2 regions of the Planococcus sp. TJ-301 genome follow, and region 1 is predicted to be linked to the other one. Evidence: predicted binding sites of a transcription regulator. Region 1 holds the regulator's gene; the other holds the start of a gene.
What was found. Region 1 encodes Rex, which represses fermentation and respiration genes when NADH is low (regulators of the CRP and FNR family bind a similar motif). Its sites were predicted from a motif close to TTGTGAAATATTTCACAA; they were not measured.

Region 1 (6,349 bases):
CGATGGAAAAGACATCCCGTTCTATATTCCACCTCTTGCTTTATGTACAGATAATGCAGCGATGATCGCTGCGGCCGGAACGGTCATGTTCGAAAAAGGCATACGAGGAACAATGGCTATGAATGGACGGCCGGGAATGGAACTTGCTTCCTGGAATTGAAAAAAGCTCGGCAGAAACCGGATTTCACGGTTTCTGCCGAGCTTTTTCGTACATAATTGAGCTTTTTTATGCACAATTGATCCTTTAACTGTCAATAGAGAACATTTGTACTTATGCACAAATTGTGAATAAGCTGTTCATAACTCTATGAAAAACAGCCGTTTACCTACATATTGTAGCCTCTACACTGGAAAACTATGTGGATAACATTTAATTGAATTGTGGATAATGTGGAAAAGTCTGTTGATAGCTGTTATTGCACTTCTTTGGATGTGTACAACTTTGTGGAAATAATTATTTCGCAAATAGGTATTGACCTAGATATAGAAAAAGAAAAAACCGTATACAGATGTATACGGTCAACTGTTCACTTTTTCAATCTGTTCCTGTAATTCCAGCCATGCGGACATTTTTTCTTCCTGCTGTTCTTTCAAGCTTTCCAATTGAGTCTGCAAAGGCAGTACCCGTTCGTGGTCCTGGAATACTTCTGGGAGGCAAAGCTGCTCTTCGATTTCGGAAATCTGCGCGTCGAGCTTTTCCATTTCCAGCTCAGTTTCCTCTGTTTGGCGCAAAAGCTGGCGTTCCAATTTCTTTGCACCTTTGTCGATTTGGGAAGTCGTCGCTGCTGGAGCAGCTTTCACTGCCACAGTGGATTGGTCCGCTTCAAGTGCGGCCAGCTCTTCCATCTCAAGCTTTTTCTCTACGTAATAATCGTAGTTGCCAAGGTATTCCGTTGCGCCGTCTTGGGTCAGTTCAATGACTTTCGTGCCGATGCGGTTCATGAAATACCGGTCATGGGACACGAAAAGGATGGTGCCAGGATAATCGATCAATGCATTTTCCAGCACTTCTTTGCTGTCAAGGTCCAAATGGTTTGTCGGCTCATCCAACAGCAGCACATTGGCTTTTTGCATCATCAGCTTGGCGAGCGCGACGCGGGCTTTTTCGCCGCCAGATAGCGTAGAAATCGGCTTTAATACATCATCTCCGGAAAACAGGAAACGCCCGAGGATGCCGCGGATTTCCTTTTCATTGATCAGCGGGTATTCATCCCATAGTTCATTCAATAATAGTTTATTTCCTTTTAAGTTGGCCTGTTCCTGGTCGTAATAGCCGAACTGGATGCCTGTGCCGTAATGGATATCGCCGGCAAGGGGCTTGAGTTCTTTCATAATCGTCTTCAGCAGTGTCGACTTGCCGACGCCGTTCGGCCCAACAAGTGCCATGCTTTCCTGGCGGTACAGCTTCAGTGAAATGTCTTTTGAGACCGGCTTGCCGCTATAGCCAATAGCCAGTGAATTGGCGGTCAGCACATCATTGCCGCTTTGTTTGTCGATAGTAAAACCGAAACGTGCGGATTTTTCGCTGCCGTCCGGTGCCCCCATCCATTCTGTTTTTTCCAGGATCTTGCGGCGGCTCTGCGCCATCTTCGTCGTCGATGCCCGCACCAGGTTGCGCTGAACATAATCTTCGAGCTTGGCTTTTTCGCCTTGCTGCTTTTCAAACTGTTTCATGTCAAGGTCGTATTGCTTCGCTTTCTCGTCCAGATAGCGGCTGTAATTGCCTGTGTACTTTTTAACGCGATGCCGTGCCACTTCATAAACAAGCGTTACGACCTGGTCGAGGAAGTAGCGGTCATGCGATACAATCAGCAGGGCGCCGGGATAATTCTTCAAATAGTTCTCGAGCCAGCTCAGCGTTTCAATGTCAAGATGGTTTGTCGGTTCATCGAGGATCAATAGCTGTGGCTTGGACAGCAGAAGTTTCGCCAGCATGAGCCGCGTCTTTTGCCCGCCGGACAAAGATACGACCTTTTTGCCGTAGTCGTCCGCATAGAATTTCATGCCGTGGAGGATGGCGCGGGTATCAGATTCGAACTGGTAGCCTCCGGCATCCTTGAAATCATGCTGGAGCGTGTCATACTCTTTCATGACCTTGTCGTACAGCTCTGCATCGTCATGTACTTCTTGCTCAGCCATCTGGGCTTCGAGGCGGCGGAGCTGCGCTTCCTGTTCGCGGAAATGAGTGAAAATCGTCATCATTTCCTCCCACACGGTCGCGTCGGATTCCAGGTCGTTCTGTTGTTCCAAATAACCGATGGTCAAATCTTTCGGCATGATGATTTCGCCGCTGTCATAAGACATCTCACCGGATATGATTTTCAAAAGCGTCGATTTGCCCGCGCCGTTGCGGCCTACGAGTGCAACGCGGTCGCGGTGTTGGACTTCCAGTTTGACGCCTGAGAGAATCTCATCTGCGCCGAACGATTTATGGACTTGGTTTACTTGCAGTACTATCATGCGGGTCACCTCAATTCTACTTCAAGTGTAGCCCATAGGGCGGCTGTCCGCAATAAAGCCAGCTTTACATCTGGAGGTTCCTAATGTAAGATAGTATCGATTTGACAAGACCTCAGGAGGTAAGCTGGCATGCTGCACGAACCAACGAAAATTCCGCAGGCGACGACAAAACGCCTGCCGCTATATTACCGTTTTATCCAGAATTTCGCGAACGCCGGACAAAAGCGGATTTCATCGCAGGAATTGAGTGAAGCGATGAAAATCGATTCCGCTACGATCCGCCGCGATTTTTCCTACCTCGGGGCATTCGGCAAAAAAGGCTATGGCTACGATGTCCAGGGCTTGCTTGAATTCTTCCGCAAGACTTTGGATCAAGATGAAGCGACGAACGTTGCGTTGATCGGCGTCGGCCATCTCGGCAGCGCATTCCTCAAATACAATTTTCAGCGCAACCACAATACGAAAATCGTGCTGGCTTTCGATACAAACAGTCCGCTTGAAGGCGAACGGATCAGTGGCATCGACACCTATCATCCGGACCGCATTGAAGAGAAGATCACCGAATGCGGCATCGAAGTGGTCATCCTGACTGTGCCGTCGAGGTCAGCACAAGAAGTGACCGATCGCCTTGCGAAAACTGACATCAAGGGCATACTAAACTTTACGCCGGTGCGCATTGCAGTGCCGGACCATATCCGCGTACAGACCATTGACTTGTCCGTCGAGCTGCAGACGCTGATCTACCAGATCAAGCAGCATTGACTTAAAACCTTCACATTTGAAGGGTTTCTCGAAATAGCCAAAAGGGCTCGAATGATGTAGAATAGAGCCATAATACAGGAGGTGCCTCGTATGCCAGGTCCAATGAGTATCATCGTTATCGGAGTTGTTGCTTTACTTGTTTTCGGCCCTAAAAAGTTGCCGGAACTCGGGAAAGCGTTTGGTTCGTCTTTGCGTGAGTTCAAAAATGCTACAAAAGGACTTGTAGATGATGACGACGATCAGAAAGTAGATTTGAAAAAGAAAGAAGAGCAAAAGGAAATACGTTAGGATGTTTGTCTGATGACAGAAAAAGATATGACCTTAGTTGAACATATAGTTGAATTGAGAAAACGGCTCACCATTGTAGTCGTTTTCTTTGTATTAGCACTCATTGTCAGCTTTTTCCTTGCCCAACCGTTGATTCAGTATCTGCAATATACAGAAGAAGCGAAAAATCTTACCTTGAACGCGTTCAAAATTACGGATCCACTCAAGATTTTTATGCAGGTAACGATGATTTTAGCGTTGATCTTCACTTCGCCCGTGATCATGTATCAATTCTGGGCGTTTATCAGCCCGGGACTTCTTGAAAAAGAACGGCGAGCGACGCTAAGCTATATTCCGTTTTCCTTAATCTTGTTTTTAGGCGGGATCGCTTTTTCCTATTTGGTCCTGTTTCCTTATGTAATCGGGTTTATGCTGAATATCTCTGACAACATGGATATCCAGGAAACCATCGGGATCAATGAATATTTCCAATTCCTGTTCCAAATCACCCTGCCGTTCGGCTTGATTTTCCAGCTGCCGGTATTGATGCTGTTCCTGACAAGGCTTGGTTTTATTACGCCGATGCTGATGACGAAATACCGCAAGTATTCGTATCTTGGATTGGTGATCATCGCGGCGTTCATCACGCCGCCGGACATTGTCTCACATATGATTGTCACACTGCCGTTGATCGTGCTTTATGAGTTCAGTGTCGTCATCGCCAAAATTGGCTACCGCAAGTTTTTGAAAGCAGAGCAGCAGCAGCAAATCATCGAACAACAAGAAAGCCTTCCACCGAATTAAATCGGGGAAGGCTTTTTTTGTTATGCAGCCGTTATTGGATTTTCTCCAATTCTTTCAAGAATCCTTGGATCTTATCCATGTTGAGCTGGATGGCCATGACATAGCCGTTCAGCAGGATGTGCGCGATAATTGGAGTGATGATGCGTTTTGTTTTCTGGTAAAGGAATGCGAGCACTAGGCCGGTGGAAAAATACGTCAGCAAGTGTGTCATTTCCATGTGGACAAGCCCGAACGCTAATGCACTGACGGCAGTAGCAACCCAAAAGTTCGTTGTTTGGTTCAGTGAGCCGAAAATGACGCGGCGGAATACAAGTTCTTCAAGGACCGGGGCGAATAGGACGATTGCGAGTATCGTAAGCGGCACAACTTCAGCAACGCTGACGAGCGCCATCGTGTTCTCAGATCCGGGATCGATGCCGATGGCCATTTCAATCATGACAGCAAGCGACTGCCCAATTAGCAGCAGCAAGAAGCCGAGGGCTCCCCAAAGGAATGCCATCGGTAGGCTCGTTTTTTTGCCTTTCCAGATATCGAAAAAGCGCTTGTCCCGAAGCACGAGGATTATGGTGGCGACAAAGCCGATGCCCATGGAGCTGACGATGAGCCAACCGGTAGTGGTCATCCGTGCTGTTGTTTCCTCGAGGCCTTGTCCCTCGAAATAACCCATTGTAGGTGCGATGAAGAATGCCGGTGCGAGCTGCATCACGATGAAGATGAGCAGGACATAAAGCGGCGTCTTTTTTGTCTGGCGTTTGGCGGTGACGCTCAGTTTGCTTTTGCCGTTGCGGCCTGTATCGGTCTGCGCTTTTAAATTCAATTTCATTTCAGGTAGATTCCTTTCGTTAATGCATGCTCCTTCTATTGTAGAACTTTCACCGGGCGACCGCAAAGATTTAAAAAAAGAGAATGTTTTGACTTGCAAAAGAGAGGCGGTTTTATTAAACTGAGAAGTGGGTTAGCACTCGGGTGTTGAGAGTGCTAAGAAATATTTATTTAGATAATCTGAGGAGGGTGTTTCAATTGTTAAGACCATTAGGAGATCGCGTAATTATTAAGCTTATCGAAGCTGAAGAAAAAACTTCAAGCGGGATTGTATTGCCGGGATCGGCACAGGAAAAACCGCAGGAAGGCAAAGTGATCGCTGTTGGCAACGGACTTATCCGCGACAATGGACAGCGCACTGAATTGGACGTCCAAGAAGGCGACCGGGTCATCTTCTCGAAATATGCAGGATCTGAACTTAAATACGAAGGCAATGAATACTTAATCTTGCGCGAAAACGACATTTTAGCTGTATTAGGCTAAGCTATATATTCCTAATATTACGCAAAACGGCTCGCTTGCCGCGGGCGAGCGCCAAGCCGCTTCGTCGCTGCGCTCCTGCAGGGTCTCGGCTGTCTCGCTATCCCGCAGGCGTCTTCGCCGTTTTGCTCCATATTATTAACCGGGTGAATAACAATATAGAATGTTTTAACAAGATAGAGGAGGAAACTAAACATGGCAAAAGAGATTTTATTCAGCGAAGATGCACGCAGCCAGATGCTGCGCGGTGTTGATAAATTGGCAGATGCAGTGAAAGTGACACTTGGGCCGAAAGGGCGCAACGTTGTACTTGAGAAGAAATTCGGTTCACCCCTCATCACAAATGACGGCGTAACGATTGCGAAAGAAATCGAGCTTGAAAACCCGTTCGAAAACATGGGCGCGAAATTGGTGGCGGAAGTCGCTTCTAAAACGAATGACATCGCAGGAGACGGTACGACAACGGCAACGGTCCTTGCGCAAGCAATGATCCGTGAAGGGCTGAAAAACGTCACTGCAGGCGCGAACCCTGTCGGCATCCGCCGTGGGATCGAATTGGCTGTCGCAAGCGCTGTGGAAGGCTTGAAAGCCGTTTCCCAGCAAATCGAAGGCAAAGAATCGATTTCACAAGTGGCAGCTATTTCTTCCGGTGACGCTGAAGTGGGCAACTTGATCGCTGAAGCGATGGAGCGCGTCGGCAATGACGGTGTGATCACGTTGGAAGAATCACGCGGCTTCACGACGGAATTGGACG
Region 2 (6,349 bases), on a different contig from region 1:
CGATTTCGCTGGCGATCAAATCTTCCCGCTGCTGCATGATGCCCATCAAAGGACCCCAAGCGAATTTCTTCAGCAAGAACAGCAATACTAGAAAGACGACAAGTGTCGCGATGATGTCTCCACCATTCAAAAATTCTGCATGTCCATCAGTTGCACCAAGTACAAGGTGATCAAAAAACACGATTGTTTCACTCCCTTCAAGAGCCTAAAATCCGGATTCTTCTATTTAGTAAAATCTATTGATTTCAAAGATGTTGTTTCAAGATCAAATGGTGTCATACAAACATAAATGGCGAAAAACATGCCGAAGCATTCCCGCCATTCTGCTTGATATTGACTAGATTGCTCACACCCCTTGAATTTAAACGGATGCTTGCGCTTTTCTTTGTCCAGCTGCAGTGCCCAGCCCCTCGAGACGCTTCAGTCTGACCAGCAATGGCAAAGTACGCCATTACCGATCAGACTTCCAGCGCTTGTCAGGGCTAACCAGGCACTTCCGCTTTTCTCTAATACTATTGGTTCATTACGATGAACGCGATTACTACAGCAATGATCGGCAATGCCTCAACCAAAGCTACCCCGATGAACATAGTTGTTTGAAGAACGCCGCGTGCTTCTGGCTGGCGAGCGATACCTTCTACTGTTTTTGAAACGATAAGTCCGTTACCAATACCTGCACCTAGTGCTGCTAAACCTACTGCGATTGCTGCTGCTAATAAACCTAATGAACCTGTCATTGTGATGTGTCCTCCTCAGGATAGTTGTTTTTTTGTTGCTCTGCTAGGAGCGTTTTATACTCAATGGTCTTCGCTGACTTTATGCGATAAATAAACCATCGTTAACATAACGAAAATGAATGCTTGGATTGCCCCAATAAAGATTGAGAATCCTTGCCATACCATCATCGGAAGGAATGCAGCGGCAAAACCGAATACACTTGCTCCGCCGAGTCCGGCCAATAGTGCAAGAAGAATTTCTCCTGCGTAAATGTTTCCGTAAAGACGCAGACCGAGTGTCAGCGTATTTGCGAATTCCTCAATGATCTTAAGCGGGAAAAGGAATGACATCGGTTTGAAGTAATCCGCACCGTACCCTTTCAGCCCTTTCAGCTTGATGCCATAATAATGGCTCAAGATGATAACCATTGCTGCCAGCGTCATTGTTACAATCGGGTCAGCTGTTGGTGATTTCCACCAAAGATTGCCGTTGACAATGATTGAGAAAGGGAGACCTAACATATTCGATACAAAGATGAACATGATTAGCGTTATTCCCAGCACATGGAACCTGCCGCCTGTTTTCCAGTCCATATTGCTTTTAATGATGCCCTTGACGAAATCCATGATCCATTCCATGAAGTTCTGCATGCCCGTAGGCTTCAGTTTCAAATTTCGTGTAGCGATAAAAGCAATGAGGAAAACGATAACAGCGGCTACAATTAGCATCAAAACATTCGACATGTTGAACCAGAGGCCGAATATCTCACGAGTTGGAGCGCCGTGATCCACGATAGTTTCACCTCTCTTTCACTTTTCTTAATGGTGTTTCACGTGATAGATAATCCGTTCTGCCAATAACAGAACATAAGGGATCATCAATCCAATTACTGTACTGACCAAGTGAACTTGCTCTGCGAAAAGAATAGCTATCGCAACAGCGGCAACACCTGATGCAAACCGTAATGCCGTTCCAAGCGAACGAACCTTCGAGCCTTCTGCCACCGCCCGGTCGAATTTTTCCATCCGGCGAACCAAAATCCACATATTATAAATGCCGAACAAGGATCCTATGATGAGGCCTGCAAAAATCGCTTGAAATGGGGTCAATCCCCAGCCTAAAACGAAAGCTGCCAGAATGAAATACATCATCTTTTTTAGCCGTTCATAAATTTCCCTAAGTCCATCCATTTTCTACTGGTCTCCTGATTCGAATTTTCGGACGGTCTGAAGCATTGCCCATACTCCGAGAGCTAATCCCGCAAGCAGGAAAATGATCAGAAATAGCGGGGCGGTTCCTAATTGTTCATCGAGCCACATACCTGTGAACAGACCGATGAGCACGGACCCGACAAGTTGTGAGAGGATGGCGCTATAAAGTGCCATCGCTTGTAAGGGACTTTTTGTTGGGCGCATGATAAACCCCTCGAGTTTCGTTTTGATTTGACTTAAACCCTTAAAAAAGAGCAGTCGCATCAGGCTTCCAGAACAACATCTTTATGTATGAAAACCCTCTCATGCATACCCTTTGTAAGCATACATTAGGGGTAAATTCATGTCAATTGGATGAAGTGAAAAACATCACAAGCGATTTAGAGCCGACATATTGTTGACAAATTTGAAAACAAATGTCCATAGCGTCTTCTAGTTCTTACTTCTTCTCAAAATACGCATGCAAAGCTTCCACAATCCGGCGGGACGCAAAACCGTCGCCATACGGGTTTGAAGCTTGCGACATGCGCTTATATGCTTCTTCGTCCGTCAGCAATTCTTTCGCCATGCGGTAGATGTCTTCTTCCTCCGTGCCGGCGAGCTTCAAAGTGCCCGCTTCAATTCCTTCTGGACGTTCAGTCGTGTCACGCAATACGAGAACCGGCTTGCCGAGCGATGGAGCTTCCTCCTGCACGCCGCCTGAATCTGTGAGAATGATGAACGAACGCGCTGCAAAGTTATGGAAATCCAATACTTCAAGCGGCGGGATCAAATGGATTCTCGGATCTTCGCCAAGCACTTCTTCCGCAACTTCACGGACAGCCGGATTCAAATGCACCGGATAAACCACTTGCACATCGTCATGTTCAGAAATGAGGCGTTTGATGGCGCGGAACATATTGCGCATCGGGTCTCCCAAATTCTCACGGCGGTGCGCAGTCAACAAAATCAGGCGGTCGCTGCCGATCTTATCAAGGATTGGATGGCTATACTGCTCTTGGACCGTCGTCTTCAATGCGTCGATTGCGGTATTGCCGGTGATATAGATCGATGCTTCTTTTTTGTTTTCCGACCGTAGATTCTGCGCGGACTTTTCAGTCGGCGCGAAATGGATATCCGTCAAGACACCCGTCAATTGGCGGTTCATCTCTTCTGGGTAAGGCGAATATTTATTGAACGTACGCAGCCCGGCTTCGACGTGGCCGACAGCGATCTGGTTATAGAACGCTGCAAGTCCAGCAACGAAAGTTGTGGTCGTATCGCCGTGGACAAGCACGATATCCGGTTTTGCCTCTTTCATGATGCTGTCCAAGCCTTCAAGGGCACGGGTTGTTACACCGCTTAGCGTCTGGCGGTCTTTCATAATATTCAAGTCGAAGTCCGGCGTAATCTTGAATGTCTCAAGGACTTGGTCAAGCATTTCCCGGTGCTGTGCAGTGACTGCCACTAACGGCTCGATTGTTTCAGGATGCTTTTGGAGTTCCAACACTAGAGGAGCCATTTTGATGGCTTCCGGCCGTGTGCCGAAAATCGTCATTACTTTCCACTTTTTCGTCAAGGTTTATCCCGCCTTTTCACTTCATTGTCCAGACTCGGGTGGCCAACCCCTCGAGGTCGCTTCGGTTTTGCCAACAATGGCAAAGTCCCCATTGCCAGCAAACCCTCCAGCGCTTGTCAGGGCTAAACGGCCACCTGCGCTTTTCTTGCTTACTTAGTTCCGAATAAACGGTCTCCGGCGTCTCCTAAACCCGGAACGATATAGCCATGGTCATTCAGCTTTTCATCAAGCGCCGCGATGTAAATATCGACATCCGGATGCGCTTGCTGCAATGCTTCCACGCCTTCAGGAGCGGCGATGATGCACATAAAACGGATTTTTTTCGCTCCGCGTTTTTTCAATGAATTAACAGCTTCAACTGCCGAACCGCCAGTAGCGAGCATCGGATCGACCACGATGAATTCACGTTCTTGCACGTCGGAAGGCAATTTCAAGTAGTATTCAACCGGCTGCAAAGTTTCTGGGTCACGGTACAAGCCGATATGCCCTACTTTTGCTGCTGGGATCAATTTTAAAATTCCATCGACCATGCCGATGCCGGCACGGAGAATCGGAACAACTCCTAGTTTTTTGCCTGACAACACATTGGACTTGGCCATTTGGACAGGAGTCTCGACTTCAATTTCCTCTAACGGAAGATCACGCGTGATTTCAAAAGCCATCAACGTAGCGATTTCATCGACAAGCTCGCGAAATTCTTTTGTGCCTGTTGATTTGTCACGGATGTAAGTCAATTTATGCTGGATTAACGGATGATCAAATACATGTACTTTTCCCACTGCAAACAGCTCCTTTTCAAACTTTATCCTATCTAGTATAACAGAATTTTTTTACAGCAACGCACTGCTCGGCGCATTGAGATTTTTCAGACTTTTTCTGGCCTAGGGCTTTAAGCTGCCTTTAAACTTTACCTTTCCCGGAACGGGAAGAGTTGCTGCTTGATAGACCCTGTTGCAAAACCGCAAAAAAACCGGAGCATGGATGCTCCGGCTTACAATAGATTCGCTTCATCGAGTGGCATTGGTCGATAGAAATAATAACCTTGCCCGACACGGCAGCCAAGAGCAATGAGCAGCTTCCGCTGTTCATCTGTTTCAATTCCTTCCGCCACTGCCATCATCTGAAGATTTTCTGCTAGCTGGATGATTGTACGGACAATTGCCATCGTTGCAGGCTCATGCATTTTGGATATGAACGAACGGTCGATCTTGATTTCGTGGACGGGCAGTTTCTGAAGATAACTCAGCGATGAATAGCCGGTTCCGAAATCATCGATGGAACTCGTAAAGCCGAAAACTTTCAAGCGGTTAAAGACTTTATAAGCGGTCTCGATATCGACAAATCCGATCCGCTCAGTAATTTCCAGCCGGATCCAGCTTGGTTCAATATCGTATTCAGTCGTGATGTCCACAAGGTATGGAATGAAAGAATGATGGAAGAAATGATCAGTCGAAATATTGACCGCCACTTGGCGCAACTCCATGCCAAGATCCCTCTGTTTTTGGAGCCAACTGAGCACTTTCTTCATTACAAACTGTTCCAGTTCACGGATTTTCCCGTTTTTTTCTGCCACCGGAATGAAGACTTCAGGCGATATTGTCCCCAGATCGGCGGAGAACCAGCGGGCAAGTGCTTCGAAACCAATGATTTTCCCGCTATCCAATTCCACTTTCGGCTGCAGGTGCACATCGATTTCCTCGCGTTTGATGGCGGCTGTCAGTTCATTTGCTATCCGCAAATCCCTCATCATGAATTCATCGTGTTCGTTTTCGTAATAGCAGATTGACTCTCCTGCCCGTAGCTTCGCTTTCGACAGCGCACTGTCCGCATGGCGGATCAACTCATCTGCATCGTGCTGTTTTTGGGTAACAATCGCGATGCCCATCTTCAGCGTCAGGAACAATTCCAGATCGTGCACTTTTACGGGCTCGGCAGCGCTTTGCGCCAGCACGCCCAGAATATCGGGTACTTTGGCAAGCGGCGTCAAGCAGAAAACAGCAATTGTGGAATCTGAAAAACGCGCCACTAAGCTTTCTAGCGGCAATGGCGGCAACAGGAATCGCTTACCGATTTCCTGGATTAAGGCGTCGCCTGCCCGGTGCCCATATTGGTCGACCACTTTGATGTACTCGTCTGCGGAAACGAAAGCCACAAAACCTTCTTTGTTTTCTTCCATCAGCGTTTGGGTTTCATTCATAAAATAATTGCGGTTCGGCAAATCCGTTTCTTTGTCCAGGAATGCCAAGCGCATCATTTCTTCCTGCTGGCGGAAATACTTAATCGTCAGCGACACAATCGGCGCAATCTGTTCAATGAACTCCCGATCTGCAGCTGCCAGCGCATTCTCTTCCTTGAAGTAGATTCCAAATGTGCCAATAGCGTCCCCGCCGGCATCCAGAATCGGTACTGACCAGCTCGAAAACAAACCGTAGCGCTCAACCAAATCCTGATGGTCCGACCATAACGGATCGGTCCGCATATTTTCCGCAACGACTGTCTCTTTCCGGAAATAGGCAGCGCCGCAAGTCCCAACTGTTGCTTCGACTTTGATTTCGCTGACAGCATCGTGGAAATGCTGAGGCATCGAATTGCCCGCGCCCGGTTTGAATTTCCCGTCTTCCCCAACTAATAAGACGGTGCATTTCGCGCCGTCCTGGAAGAACGATTCTACCGCCGTGCAAGCTTTTTGCAGCAGTGCACTAAGCATATAGCCTTTTTCCAAGTCATTATAGGTTTCCTGCTGCAGCTTGATGAGCGTCTCCGCCCGTTTTCTGTCCGTGATGTCCCGGTGCAGCATCAGCGTGAACTTCGCGTCAGTTTCATCGAGGGTAATCGGCTGTATTGTGATTTCGTTCCAGAAAGG

Region 2: a site for Rex is predicted at 2,286-2,303, ahead of AC4EHJ_RS07470 (AtpZ/AtpI family protein). Genes of this name have one in related genera too.

Annotation. Positions count from the first base shown of each region.
Region 1 is NZ_JBZDOH010000002.1:3,375-9,723, forward strand. It holds gene tsaD (tRNA (adenosine(37)-N6)-threonylcarbamoyltransferase complex transferase subunit TsaD) at 1-160, shown strand, start outside; gene AC4EHJ_RS10990 (ABC-F family ATP-binding cassette domain-containing protein) at 520-2,460, opposite strand; gene AC4EHJ_RS10995 (redox-sensing transcriptional repressor Rex) at 2,590-3,222, shown strand; gene AC4EHJ_RS11000 (twin-arginine translocase TatA/TatE family subunit) at 3,313-3,510, shown strand; gene tatC (twin-arginine translocase subunit TatC) at 3,523-4,293, shown strand; gene AC4EHJ_RS11010 (CPBP family intramembrane glutamic endopeptidase) at 4,325-5,116, opposite strand; gene groES (co-chaperone GroES) at 5,314-5,598, shown strand; gene groL (chaperonin GroEL) at 5,791-6,349, shown strand, end outside.
Region 2 is NZ_JBZDOH010000001.1:1,512,848-1,519,196, forward strand. It holds gene atpF (F0F1 ATP synthase subunit B) at 1-181, opposite strand, end outside; gene atpE (F0F1 ATP synthase subunit C) at 513-737, opposite strand; gene atpB (F0F1 ATP synthase subunit A) at 798-1,508, opposite strand; gene AC4EHJ_RS07465 (ATP synthase subunit I) at 1,536-1,907, opposite strand; gene AC4EHJ_RS07470 (AtpZ/AtpI family protein) at 1,911-2,132, opposite strand; gene wecB (non-hydrolyzing UDP-N-acetylglucosamine 2-epimerase) at 2,368-3,486, opposite strand; gene upp (uracil phosphoribosyltransferase) at 3,636-4,265, opposite strand; gene AC4EHJ_RS07485 (putative bifunctional diguanylate cyclase/phosphodiesterase) at 4,478-6,349, opposite strand, start outside.